3 regions of the Desulfomicrobium salsuginis genome follow, and region 2 is predicted to be linked to each of the others. Evidence: predicted binding sites of a transcription regulator. Region 2 holds the regulator's gene; each other region holds the start of a gene.
What was found. Region 2 encodes sigma-54, which starts transcription at its own class of promoters, with help from an activator protein. Its sites were predicted from a motif close to CTGGCACGGNNNNTGCTT; they were not measured.

Region 1 (4,583 bases), 810 kb from region 2:
TGGAAAAACTGGAAGTGGCCAGTTGCTTCAAGAACCGGGAATCATACGCTTCAAACCTGTGCAGAAAGACCATGAAAAAAACGCACATGACCATTTTCTGAAGCAAAGATATGTCTATTCCATTGAACTCGAACGGATGATTCTGTAAATTGCCGCTTGTCGGCATGACAGCTGCCTGTAAAATTGCCAAAATCAGCACAACAAGAAAAAGCAAAAAATCTTTTTCATAAAGTTTTTTATAAATAAAATCTCTCTCCATCGAACACAGAATACCAAACATATAAACAGAAAAAAAATAAATAACAGACTGAGTTATTGATAAATTATTTACAGGCCTGTGCATAAAAAGTGAAATTATAGTCAACAATACTACTATATAAATTCTTTGCTTCTGATTCATCCGTATAAAATATACAAAAATCGGAGAAATAATATATACAGCCATTATAAATGGTATATACCAATATACAAGAACACCACCATGCCAATAATAAAGCAGGAAAGGCCGAATAATTTGGTCATAAAAAGTATCTGTTAATCCAAAATAATATTCTTTATATGGAATCCCAGTATATATTGCGACGCAAACAGGAATGACGGAAAGAATCAGATATGGCACGTATACGTTTTTTAATTTCTTCTTGATGAATGTTGGATAATGAAATTTCGGATAGAAAACGTGATGAAAAAGAAAGCCCGAGATAAACACAAACAGGGAAGTCCCCCCTGAAATGAGATTGGCCAGGGTGCGGTCCAGAAAACTCTCCAATTCCCATCCTGCAATGCCATAGCTGTGGCCCATGACGATGATCACGATGGTCACGGCACGAAAATACTCGAACGATCTGAGATACATGATTCCAATATTCCTTGTCGGGGGCTGCGAAATGCGGACAACTGGCGGGAACATCCTGCCGTCTTCCCGTCACACGAGTCGAACGCCTCCGATAGTCATAACCCCTTTCATACTCAAGATAATTTAATATCATGCCGTGACTGGAGCACGATGGCCCGAAACCTGCTTTGAAGGGGCAAAGCACCTTTTTGCCAGGTTTTTGACACGGAGATCACGCATGAGCCTTATCGATCCCATACAGCTGATGACCATGCTCGGCACGGCCCCCGAGCGCCAGAGCCGGCCCGCGGCCAGCGCGGACAGGTTCCAGTCCCACATGCGCCAAGCCATGGACGGTGGCGACACGCAGGCTCTCGGAACCCGGCTCGGCGGATCGGGCATGGACAACTCGCTGATGCAGAGCGCCCTGAACGGCCTGGCCTCACTCATGCGTCAGTCCCCCGCCACGGCCGGCGGCAAGGGCGCTGCCGACGCCCACGCCGGCATCGGCGAACTCTCGGCCGCCTTCGAGTCCGGGACGGAAGGGGTCAGCGCCATCGGCTACGACAAGAACGGCGGCACCTCCTACGGCACCTACCAGATCGCCTCCAAACCAGGCACCATGAAGGAGTTCATCGAATTTCTGAAGGACAAGGAGCCCGACTGGGCCGCCAAGCTCAAGGGCGCCGGGGCGGCCAACACGGGCTCGACCAAGGGCCGCATGCCCGACGCCTGGCGCAGCATCGCCGAACAGGACCCGGAAAAATTCGGCCGGCTGCAGCGGGAATTCATCGAATCCACCCACTACGAACCGGCCAAGGACAAAATCCTGTCACGCACCGGCATGAACGTGGACGAACTGCCCGCAGCGGCGCGCGAAGCCCTGTGGAGCACGGCCGTCCAGCACGGCCCGGCGGGCGCGGCCAGGATCTTCAGCCGCGCCATCAAGTCCATCGACAGCGAACTGCCCGAAAACAGGTTCGCCCAGAAGCTCATCGACAAGGTCTACGAGAACCGCAAATCCCAGTTCGGCTCCTCCACCGCCACCGTGCAGGCCAGCGTGCGCGGCCGCATGAACACGGAAAAGGAAATGGTCCTGGCCATGCTCCAGGGCGAGGACGCCAGGGCCTAGGCGCGGATTTAAGCAGTGATGGACGATATGGACTTCATGGACGGCATGGACTGGGCGGTGCCTGGTCCATAACGTCCATCTCGTCCATGAAGTCCAGATCGTCCATGCCTGCCCTCTTCCCCTCACCCTTCGCTCTTCCCCCTGATCATCCGCTTGTACGTCTCCAGAAGCTCCACGAAGGCGTCGTGATCCCCGCCCTTGTCCGGGTGCATGGACATGGCCTTCTTGCGGAAGACCCGCGCGAACTCCCGCCTGGACATCCTCCCGATCTCGGCCATGGTCAGGCCGAACAGCTCGCGCACCCGCTCGGGTTCCACGGGCCGGGCCGTTGGTTGCGGACGGCGGAAGTCGTTCATGAAGTTCTCGAAGATGCGCCTGAAGCCGTCGTCGGCCGGAAAGTCGCAGTCGAAGTGCATGAAGGCGTACCGACGCAGATAGTCGGCCGGGCCCGAGGGCAGACCGGACCCGAAGGACGGGTCTGCGTGGATGGCGCAGAACTCGCGCATGAAGGCTTCGTCGAGGCGGTCCGGGTCCAGGGCCTCGGGCATGGTCCGCGCCGTGAGATCCGCGAAATGCCGCTGCAGGTTCAGGATGGCGTGCACGTAGTTCCTCGCCTCCCGCCGGGGCAGCTCGCGCTCCATGCGCAGGAAGAGCTGCTCCACCTCGTCGCGGCCCTTGCCCACCAGCCCGCGGAACATCTTCGGGTTGACCTCGTCGATGCGGCTCAGGTTGACCTCTCCCGAGCGCAGGTAGGCCATGCGCCGGCGGTCGAAGGGGTGCAGGGCGCGGATCTCGTCCTCCTGAAGGCGGGTCAGTACCGTGCGCCTCCAGACCTTGCCCCGATCCGCGCGCGGGCTGTAGCCCTGGGGCGCGAAGGGGGCGAAGGCCTCGTCCAGGCTGTCCGGGTCCAGGTCCAGATGGGCCAGGGCCTCCAGCAGTTCCTCGGCGTAGGACATGCCGAAGGGCCCGAAACGGGCCACCCGCCCCGGATCGGCCCCCAGGTCCGCCAGGACCTCGAAGCCCAGGCCCTCCTCCCGGAGCACGGTCCGGCGCAGCTCGAAGCGCGGCCGGCCCCTCTCGCGCAGCATGGCGACGTACATGCTACGCCACCACCATCCAGTTCAAGGTCTGCCCGGCCATGTACGGAACGACCGGGCCGAAGCGCTCGGGCACGGTCCACGCCCGGCGCTCCAGCACGACCTCGCGCTCGGGCGGCGCAAACGCGTAGGCCGCGCGCGCCCTGTCCGAAACAAAGGCCTGCAGCCGGTCCAGGGCGCCCAGCTCCTCGAACAGCGCGGCCAGGGCCGGCAGGGCCACGGGCGCGGAGAAGATGCCGGCGGCGCAGCCCGGGGCCTCCTTGGCGCTGACGGGATGCGGCGCCGTGTCGCTGCCGAAGAAGGCCTTGGGGTGGTTAAGCGCCGCCCCGCGCAGGGCCGAACGGTCCTCGGGGCGCTTGGCCACGGGCTTGCAGAAGAGGTGCGGCCGCATGAGCCCGCCGATGACGTCGTCGAGGGTCATGAACAGGTGGTGCAGGGTCACGGTGGCGAAGACGTTGTCGCAGCGGTCCAGCAGCGCGACCCCGGCGGCCGTGGTCACGTGCTCCAACACGATGCGCAGCTTCGGGAAGACCCGCGCCCAGCGTTCAACCACGGGCAGGAACTCGGCCTCGCGGTCCATGACGAAGCCGCAGCCCTCGCCGTGAATCAGCAGCGGGAGCCCCAGGTCCTCCATGATCTCAAGGGTCGGCGCGGCGCGGTCCATGTCGGCCAGGCCGGCCTCGGAGTTGGTGGTCATGCCGGCCGGGTAGAGCTTGACGCCGATGACGTGCGGCCTGGCCTTCTCCAGCTCGGCGCGGGAGTATTCCCGGAAAAAGAGGGTCATGAGCGGCGTGAAGGGTCGCCCCGCCGCCTGAAGGATGGCCTGCCGGTACTCCCGCACCTGCGCCGTGGTCGTCACGGGCGGCGTCAGGTTGGGCATGACCACGGCGGCCGCGAAGGAGCGGGCCGTGTGCGGCGCGACGAGGGAGAGCATGTCGCCCTGGCGCAGATGGACGTGCATGTCGAGAGGGGAATGCAGAGTCAGCATGAAATCCTCCATGTTTCCTGCTATGTCAGGAAAGGAGATAGGCAAGGGCGGCGTAGCGGGCGAACTTGCCGATCAGCACGGGCGGGAAGAAGCGGATCATGGGCAGGCTGAAGAGGCCGGCCACGGCGCACAGCGGGTCGCCGATGACCGGGGCCCAGGCCAGCAGCAGGCTCCACGGCCCGAAGCGGGCGAAGATGCGCCGCGCGCGCTCGCGGTTGGCCTCGGACAGGCCCAGGAAGCGCCGCAGGAAGGCCTCGCTCCCCCATCGTCCCACGGCCCAGGTGGTGGCCGCGCCCAGGGTGTTGCCCAGGGTGGCGGCGACGACGCAGGCCACGGGGTCGGACCCGGCCAGGATCATGGCCGCGAACCCCGGCTCCGAGGGCACCGGAAAGACCGAGGCCGCCAGGAAGGCCAGGATGAAGAGCCCGTAGAGGCCGTAGTCGAGGAGCAGCTGTTCCATGTCAGGCCGTGAAGAGAAAGGCGTTGGGGGTTGAGGCCACCTGCGGCCGCGGCCCCAGCACGCGCACGGCG
Region 2 (4,583 bases):
ACCTGCCCCAGGAAAGCTCCATCTTCCGCAAGCTGACCGTGCGCCAGAACCTGCAGCTCATCCTGGAATACTCCGGCCGCACGGCCGAGGAACAGAAACGCACGGCCGACAGGCTCCTGGACGAACTCGGCATCACCCGCCTGCAGGACCAGCAGGCGGCCTACCTGTCCGGCGGCGAGCGGCGCAGGCTCGAAATCGCCCGCGCCCTGATCCGCGACCCGAAGTTCATCCTGCTGGACGAACCCTTCGCCGGCATCGACCCCCTGGCCGTGGACGACATCCAGACCATCATCGAGGGCCTCAAGGCCAAGGGCATCGGCGTGCTCATCTCCGACCACAACGTGCGCGAGACCCTGCAGATCTGCGACCGCGCCTACCTGGTGTATGACGGCCGCATCATCCTGAGCGGCAGCCCCGACGAAATCGTCGCCGACCCCGGGGCGCGCAAGGTCTATCTCGGCGAGGGTTTCAGCCTTTAGCGGCGTGCCGATTTCCCAAGGATTGCCACGACCTGCCTTCTGTGGCAAAGTCTTTGCTGGATGAATCCGCCGACGACAACACTGCATTTTACGCGTAGACGACAGAGACACTATGGGCCTTGAACTTCGACAGAACCTCAAGCTGACGCAGCAGCTGGTCATGACCCCGCAGCTGCAGCAGGCCATCAAGCTGCTTCAGCTCTCCCGATTCGAGCTCCTCGAAGCCGTTCAGCAGGAACTGCTGGAAAATCCGATGCTTGAGGAAGCGCCGCGGGAACTCTCCGAGGAGGTCGAAGCCCAGGCCCCGCCCGCCGAGCAGCGGGCCGACGTGTCCTTCGACGACGCCGAACTCATGCGCAACGCCGACTGGGAGAACTACCTCGGCGACTTTTCGAGCACGACCAAGCAGGTGCAGTTCAAGGAGACCGAGGCCCTCGAAGAGATGATGTCCTACGAGGCCAGGCTCTCGGGCAAGCCATCCCTGGAAGGGCATCTCCTGTGGCAGCTCTGCCTCTCCAACATCACCGAAGAGGAAGAGGCCATCGGCGAGGCCATCATCGGCAATCTGGACTCCCTGGGCTACCTGACGACCAGCGCCGAGGAGATCGCCTCCGAGACCCTTTCGCCCCTGGCCCTGGTCAAGTCCGTCCTGCACCGCCTGCAGCGCTTCGACCCCGTGGGCGTAGCCGCCCGTTCCCCCAAGGAGTGCCTGCTCATCCAGCTGGAGGTCCTGGGCCAGGACGACCCCATCCTCATCTCCCTGGTCGACGAGCATCTGGAGGACATCGAGAAGCGCCGCTACAAGCCGCTCCTGCGCAAGTTCAAGATCCAGATGGAGGACCTGAAGGCCTACCTGGACATCATCCAGACCCTGGACCCCATGCCCGGAGCGAGCTACGGCAGCGACAACACCGTCTTCGTCAGCCCCGACGTCTTCGTCTACGAGTACGAAGGCGATTTCGTCATCGTCATGAATGACGACGGCCTGCCCAAGCTGCAGCTCAGCCCCTACTACATGGAAGACACGAGCCTGGCCGTGAAGGGCCCGGACCGGGAGTACTTACACGACAAGATGCGCTCGGCCATGTGGCTCATGAAGAGCTTGCACCAAAGGCAGAGAACCTTGTATAAGGTGGTCGAGAGCATCGTGCGGTTTCAGCGGGCCTTCTTCGAGCACGGAGTGACCAAGCTCAAGCCCCTGATCCTCAAGGACGTGGCCGACGACATCGAGATGCACGAATCCACGGTCAGTCGCATCACCACGAGCAAGTACGTGGCCACACCGCACGGCATCTTCGAACTGAAATTTTTCTTCAATTCCGCGCTGGAGATGGACGACGGCACCCAGGTGGGCTCCGAATCCGTCAAGGCCATCATCAAGAAGATGGTCAGCGAGGAAGACCCCAAGCACCCCTACAGCGACGAGAAAATCGCAGCGGTGCTGAAGGAAACGCTGGATGTGAACATCGCCCGCCGCACGGTGGCAAAATACCGCGCCGTTCTGGGCATCGAGTCGTCATCCAAGCGCAAGCAGGTGTTTTGATATCCCACCCCGCGCCGCCCTTCGGGGAAGACGCGGGGTTGACCCTCAACTGACGAGGAGGATTCCATGAGGATAGTCTTCAACTTCAAGAACTTCGACCCTTCCGACCACCTGCGCAAGTACGCCAAGGACCGTTTCGGCAAGCTCGGCAAATTCATGGCCGGCACCCCTGACGCCGAACTGCAGGTCAACCTCGAAGTCGAGAAATTCCGCCATATCGCCGACGTCGTCCTGACCGGCAAGAACGTGCACATCTCCGCCCGCGAGGACAGCGAGGACATGTACTCCACCGTGGACATGGTGTGGGACAAGCTCGAAGCCCAGATGCGCAAGATCCGCGACAAGGACAAGAGCAAGCGCAAGGCCGGCGGCGAGACCGTGCGCATGGACGTCATCAGCTTCGACGAGGACACCACGGGCAAGCGCAGACAGAGCATCCAGCAGACCGACCACTTCGAGCCCAAACCCATGGTCGTCGAAGAGGCCGCCATGCAGCTCGGCAAGACGGAGAACGAGTTCCTCGTCTTCCTGAACGCCGAGAACGAACGCGTCAATGTCATCTACCGCCGCAAGACCGGCGACTTCGGCCTCATCGACCCTGGGGTATAAGGGCATGAAGCTTGCCGAATATCTGGACAAGGACCTGATCATTCCCGACCTTTCGGCCAGGACCAAGAAGGAGGTCCTGGCCGAACTCGTTTCGTCGCTTCCGGCCAAATTTCCCGGCGTGGACGCCAATCGCGTGGCCCAGGTGCTCATGGACCGTGAGCTGCTCGGCACCACGGGCATCGGCGACGGCATCGCCATCCCCCACGGGAAGCTGGACAGCCTCGGCCAGGTCATGGTCATCGTGGGCCGCAGCCGCGAGGGCGTCGATTTCGCCAGCCTGGACCACAAGCCGGCCACCATCTTTTTCACGGTCTTGGCCCCTTCCAACGTGGTGGGCCTGCACCTGAAGATCCTGGCCACAATCTCGCGCCTGCTCAAGGACACCGGCTTCCGTCAGGCTTTTTCCGACGCCGCCGACGGCGAAAGCCTGTGGCGGCTGCTGCAGTCCGTCTGAAAACCGCGCAGGGCACGTCACACATGGAGAAGCGCAGCGAACTCAAAAACGTCGTCATCGTCTCGGGCATGTCGGGCTCGGGCAAGAGCACGGCCCTGCGTGTCTTCGAGGACATGGGCTTCTTCTGCGTGGACGGCCTGCCGGCCCGCATGGCTCCGGCCCTGATCGAGCTGTTCTTCTCGTCCCCGTCCAAGGACTACCCGGGCCTGGCCATGGGCATGGACCTGCGCCAGCCCGACTTCGCCGGGCAGTGGCGTGAAGTGCTGCAGGACATGGAGAAGCTGTCGGTGCGCCCGACCATCCTCTTCACGGACTCCTCGGACCAGGTTCTGCTGCGCCGCTACGCCACCACGCGCCGGCCCCACCCCCTGGCCACGGGCAACCTGGGCCTGGAAGCCGCCCTGGACCGGGAGCGGGAGATTCTGGAGCCCATCCGCAACCAGGCCGACCTGGTCGTCGACACGTCCCACTACTCGGTCCACGACCTGCGCCGCGTCATCCAGGACAAGTGGGCCAGCATCGCCAGCCAGAGCCAGGGCATGCGCGTGCACCTCATCTCCTTCGGCTTCAAGTACGGGGCCCCGGCCGAGGCCGACGCGGTCATGGACCTGCGTTTCCTGCCAAACCCCTATTTCGTCGAGGACCTGCGTCCCCTGTCCGGACAGGATGAAGCCATCGCCCGCTACGTCCTGGACGGCGAACCCGGCCGGGAGTACCTGAAGAGGCTCTTGGAGTTCCTCGACTTCACCGTGCCCCTCTACGCCAGGGAAGGGCGCTACCGCCTGACCATGGCCTTCGGCTGTACCGGCGGACGCCACCGCTCCGTGGCCGTGACCGAAGCCGTGCTTGCCCACCTGAGGGCGTGCGGGTACACCGTCTCGGTGGAGCATCGACATTTCAGTCTCGGATAACGCTTTCTGGAGGAAGAATGGTTGGAGTGATTCTGGTGACCCATGGCCAGTTCGGCCAGCATCTGCTGGAGGCTGCCCAGACCATCCTGGGGCCGCAGGAACAATGCGCCCACCTGGCGGTGGAAGGCGCGGTGGACATGGCCACCCTGCTGACGGACCTGAAAAGCGCCGTCAAACGGATGGAGACGGGCGAAGGCGTGATCATCCTGACCGACATGTTCGGCGGCACGCCGTCCAACATCAGCCTGTCCCTGCTCCAGCCCGGCAAGGTCGACGTCCTGACCGGCGTCAACCTGCCCATGCTGCTGCGCATCCTCGGCATGCGCGACCAGGAGCTGACACAGTTGGCCCAGAATGCCAAAAACGCAGGCATCCAGGGCATCGTGCTCGCGGGCGAGGTGCTGACCCGCAAGATCGGCGAGGCCTAGACGTGCTCTGGTTCCGCATCGACAACCGACTGGTCCACGGTCAGGTCATCGAGGCCTGGCTGCCGCACATCAGGGCCAAGACCCTGGTGGTGGCCAACGACGACCTGGCCTCCGACGCGCTCAGGCAGGAAATCATGAGCCTGGCTGTCCCGAGCGACG
Region 3 (4,583 bases), on a different contig from region 2:
ATGAAGGACACGAGCTTCTCGGTGCCCTGCTCGCCCTCGATGCACTTGGGCGTGAACTTGATGTTGAGCATGCGGGCCGCGCGGTCGCGCATGCCGTAGTTCTTGGTGTTGTAGTTGGACAGCAGGATGGCCGTGGGGCCGTTCACGTCCGCGCCGTGGGAGGCCGAGGAGCCGTCGGACAGGGGCGTGAACTCCTTGCGGCCGTTGGGCAGGGCCGAGACGACCTTGCCGAAGGGCACATGCGAGGTGAATGGCACGTAGCGCACGTCGTTGTGCATGCCGAGGTCCTTGCTGTACTTGCCGCCGAATTCAACGGAAATCCTGTCGATCTCGCGGCCGATGGCGTCGGCGTACGAGTCGTTGTTGCCGTAGCAGGGCGCGCTGCGCAGCAGCGCGGCGACGTCCTCGTACCCTTCGAAGTTGGCGTCCACGGCGTCGATAACCTGCTGCATGGTCAGCTTCTTGTCCTCGAAGACCAGCTTCTTGATGGCCGCTAGGGAGTCGACCACGGTGCCCAAACCCATGTATTCGAAGTAGCCGAGGTTGATGCCCTCGGGGATCTGCTCCTGGTGCAGATCGATGCAGTGCTTCATGCACAGGTCGTGCATGGCCGAGCCCATGGGCTGGGCAAAGGTGGTGGCCCGGATCTTGTTGATCAGGTACTGCTGATGGAAGGCGGCCTTGAGGAACAGCAGATGCTGCTGCACGTAGGCGTTCCAGAACTCGTCCCAGGTCTGGAAGGAGTTGGGATCGCCGGTTTCAACGCCGAGAATCTGATCGCCGTACTTCTTCATGCGGCCGTTGCGCAGGACCATCTCCACCGCGGCGGCGAAGTTGATGTACGCGCCGCCGGAGGTGTAGGTGTCGCGGTTGGGCATGCGCGCCTCGGTGCAGCCGGACACGGCGTAGTCATAGGCTTCTGCGAAGGTCGCGCCCTTGGAGACGTACAGGGGCACGATCTCCTCGTCGTTGATCAGCTTGGGGAAGCCCGAGCCGTCCTTGATGGTCTCGGCCACGTCCCACAGGTAGCTCTCGGGGGAGCGACTGTGGATGCGGGCCGCGAGGTCCGGGTAGTGCAGCGGGAATTCGCGCTTTGACTTGAGGATGAGGTGCGTCAGGTCGTTGGTGGCGTCACGTCCGTCCGGGGTCTGGCCGCCGACTGTCACGGCCTCCCAGTGCGCGTAGCCCTCGTTGAAGGCGCCGCCCGTGGGGGAGATATACATGTCGATGAACTCGGCCATGCCGACCCACATGCACTCCAGAAGCTCCATGGCCTTTTCTTCCGTCAGGACGCCGGCTTCCATGTCCTGCTCGTAAAAGGGGAAGAAATACTGGTCCATGCGGCCGTTGGAGATGGTCGTGCCAGTCTTCTGCTCGATGCGGGAGAACATCTGGGTGAACCACTGGCTCTGGCAGGCCTCCCAGAAGTCGCGGGCCGGCTCGCCGGGCACGCGCTCTGCATTCTCGGCCATGCGGATCAGCTCGGCCTTGCGAACCGGATCGGACTCCTTCGCCGCCACTTCGCGGGCGAGGACGGCGTGGCGCCCCGCCCAGTGCACGATGGCCTCGCAGACGATGACCACGGCTTCGAGGAAGGGCTTCTTCTCGCAGTTGTCCTTGGGGCTCAGCGGGTCGAGGGCGTCCAGCTTCTCCTGGGCTTCGCGCCGGATGTCGTTGAAGCCGCGCTTCAGGATCTTCTCGTAGTCGTGGACCCACTGGATGGAGGAACGGAAGGACGCGGTCTCGTTGACGATGAAGCGGGACATGAGCCCGTCCGGATCGTCGTAGGTCAGTTTGTGCACGTCCGCGGGCAGGGCGGCGTTGAGCTTCTCGTGGAAGGTCTTGCCCTTCCAGAAGGGAGCGATCTGCTCGACGACGATCGCGGCGTCCTCGGGGGTGATGGTTGCGGGAGAGGTCGGCCGGTTGGGCAGTTCCTTGACCGCGATGTCCAGGAAGTCGCCGTCCAGTTCGGGGTAGAGGATTCCGTAGCGGCCGTCGCAGCCGGCGCGGCCGAGCAGAAGCTGGTCGTCCTGGACATAGACGGTCATGTTCTCGGCGATGTGCTTCAGGGCCTTGGCCCAGCGCAGGACCAAGGGCTGGCCTTCGGTCTCCTGCATGGACTGGGTGAAATAGAGGGCGCGTTCTATATCAATGCGCGGCTTCTGCCCGTCGAATTTCTCCAGCATCTTGAAAACGCGACTGTGCGTCTCGCGGAACCTGTCTTCCTTGCCCTCGATTTTCTCGTAAAGCCTCTGTTCCTGAGGGGACATGCACTCACATGTAAACCTTGTCATGACTCTGCTCCTCGTATCTAATTTAATTCAGATCACATGGTGAAATCAGCACATGCGTTGAAACCATGCATCAATATTTTGTTGCACCGGAAGTTTCATTTCGGCTGTACGTCTCACTTCCGTACCCGGGCGAGCTTGAGCATTCTCTGTGCCAAAGCACATAACCAAATGAAAATACTAGATTTGTCTACCTCCCGTGACCATGCCGCCATGCGGGTGGAAAAACGCGACCCCGAACTGTCGCATTTTTGCATCACCTCCGTTGAATTTCATTTTTTTCACCCCAAAACCGCCGCATTTTTGCGACAAACCTGACTGGACACATCAGAAATCGCACCTGCGAAATGTGAAAATCGGAACATAAACCCGTTGGACGCCGGGCGCTTTGTGATTTTATTCCCATATGACAGACACTGATAAGAACGATTCCCGGCAGTTGCACTTTTGCGACGAATGCACCGAAAAGCAGCCAACCCTCTGTGGAATAAATTTTCAACATGTTGAAATTATATAATTTTTAATTTCAACAGCCTTGGCAAACTTCATTTTTGTCTGGCATACATCCTGCTCATGTTTCGACAACACCCCGTGACCAGAGGGCGACAGTCAAGAACATTGCCGAGCGGTGCTGGTCGAAAACACATTTTTGGAGGAACAATGAAAAAGAGTCTCGTTTTTGCCGCGTTGAACGTGCTGGCCCTGATCGGCCTGCTGGTAGGCTTTGGAACCGCGGAGGCCGGCAAGCCCGTCACCCTGCGCATCGGCCATCCCATGGCTCCGGGCAACAACGTCACCCTGGGCATCGAGAAGTTCAAGGAACTCGTCGAGGCCAAGAGCGACAAGCAAATCAGGATTCAGGTCTTCGGCAGCGCCCAGCTGGGCAGCGACCGCGTGACCACCGAGGCGGCCCAGGCCGGTACGCTCGACATGTCCTCGTGCTCCTCCCCGAACATGGCCAGCTTCAGCAAGGCATACATGGCCCTGGACCTGCCCTACATCACCTCCCCCAAGCACCAGGAAAACCTGTACAAGGCCCTCGATGAAGGCGAACTCGGCAAGGAACTGGAAAAGGTCGCCAACGAGATCGGCCTGACCACCATCATGTTCAGCCAGTACGGCTACCGCAACTTCGTCAGCACCAAGAAACCCCTGAAGACCGTGGCCGACCTGGCCGGCCTGAAGGTCCGCACCACCGACTCCCCCGTCGAGGTGGAAGTGGCCAAGGCCTTAGGGATGAACCCCGCCCCCGTGGCCTGGGGCGAGACTTACACCGCCCTGCAGCAGGGCACCGTGGACGCCGAAGGCAACACCTTCTCCCTGCTCAACGACGCCAAGCACACGGAAGTGCTGAAGTACGCCATGGACTCCAACCACAACTACAGCATGCACGTCCTGCTGATGAACAAGAAGAAGTTCGACAGCCTGACCCCCGAGCATCAGGCCATCATCCGCGAAGCCGCCCATGAAGCCCTCGTCTGGCAGCGCGGCATCACCGACGAACTTGAAAAGAAGGCCTGGGACGCGTTCAAGGAAAAGGGCATCGAAGTAACCATCCTGAACGACGAGGAACGCGCCAAGCTGGTGGAGCTCACCGCCCCCGTGCGCGACGAGTTCGCCAAGCAGATTCCGGCGAACCTCCTGCAGCTGCTCAAGGACACTCAGAAATAATCCGCTGGCCCCGCCCGCACTTCCGGCGGGAGGGGCCGACAGACACCCGGGAACAGAAACCGCATGCCTGCGCACCGTCCGGCCGCTGCCCGGCGCACTCCGGCGGGACATAGGGAGACGACATGGAACAGAATATCAACTGCGGCGTGATGCCCATCGAACTTGTGGATGAGCCTGTCGCTCCACGCGGCATATGGAGCTGGGTCGACGAGAACTTTGAAAAAATGTTCCTCGTCTCCGGCCTGCTGGCCATCATCCTGTTCATCACGTTCCAGACGACATACAGATACATCATCGTGCACTTCGCCAGTTCGGCCGGCGCGGCCGTCTGGACCGAAGAGCTCGCGCGCTACATCTTCATCTGGATCAGCTACCTGGCCCTGTCCGTGGCGATCAGGAAGCGCAGCTCCATCCGCATCGACATCATCTACGACCGGTTGCCGGCACGCATGCAGAACGCGAGCTGGGTCATCGTCGAAATCTTTTTCCTGATCCTCACCCTGACCATCTGCTGGTACGGCTGGACGCAGATCGAACGGCTGAAGGAATTCCCGCAGGTCACGACGGCGCTGCGAATCCCCTACATCATCCCGTACCTGATCCTGCCCCTGGGCTTCGGGC

Region 1: a site for sigma-54 is predicted at 1,007-1,024, ahead of ACYQ3G_RS12765 (VgrG-related protein). Genes of this name have one in related genera too.
Region 3: a site for sigma-54 is predicted at 2,432-2,449, ahead of hpsG ((2S)-3-sulfopropanediol dehydratase). Genes of this name have one in related genera too.

The regions. Positions count from the first base shown of each region.
Region 1 covers NZ_BAAHYA010000002.1:1,258,052-1,262,634, forward strand. Annotated here, with positions in the region: gene ACYQ3G_RS12760 (acyltransferase family protein) at 1-910, opposite strand, end outside; gene ACYQ3G_RS12765 (VgrG-related protein) at 1,074-1,967, shown strand; gene ACYQ3G_RS12770 (hypothetical protein) at 2,090-3,067, opposite strand; gene pyrC (dihydroorotase) at 3,069-4,052, opposite strand; gene ACYQ3G_RS12780 (YqaA family protein) at 4,078-4,512, opposite strand; gene ACYQ3G_RS12785 (tRNA dihydrouridine synthase) at 4,514-4,583, opposite strand, start outside.
Region 2 covers NZ_BAAHYA010000002.1:2,068,013-2,072,595, forward strand. Annotated here, with positions in the region: gene lptB (LPS export ABC transporter ATP-binding protein) at 1-479, shown strand, start outside; gene rpoN (RNA polymerase factor sigma-54) at 592-2,022, shown strand; gene hpf (ribosome hibernation-promoting factor, HPF/YfiA family) at 2,089-2,631, shown strand; gene ACYQ3G_RS16350 (PTS sugar transporter subunit IIA) at 2,636-3,085, shown strand; gene rapZ (RNase adapter RapZ) at 3,109-3,996, shown strand; gene ACYQ3G_RS16360 (PTS sugar transporter subunit IIA) at 4,014-4,424, shown strand; gene ACYQ3G_RS16365 (PTS sugar transporter subunit IIB) at 4,427-4,583, shown strand, end outside.
Region 3 covers NZ_BAAHYA010000001.1:1,561,272-1,565,854, reverse strand. Annotated here, with positions in the region: gene hpsG ((2S)-3-sulfopropanediol dehydratase) at 1-2,294, opposite strand, end outside; gene ACYQ3G_RS07020 (TRAP transporter substrate-binding protein) at 2,952-3,962, shown strand; gene ACYQ3G_RS07015 (TRAP transporter large permease) at 4,112-4,583, shown strand, end outside.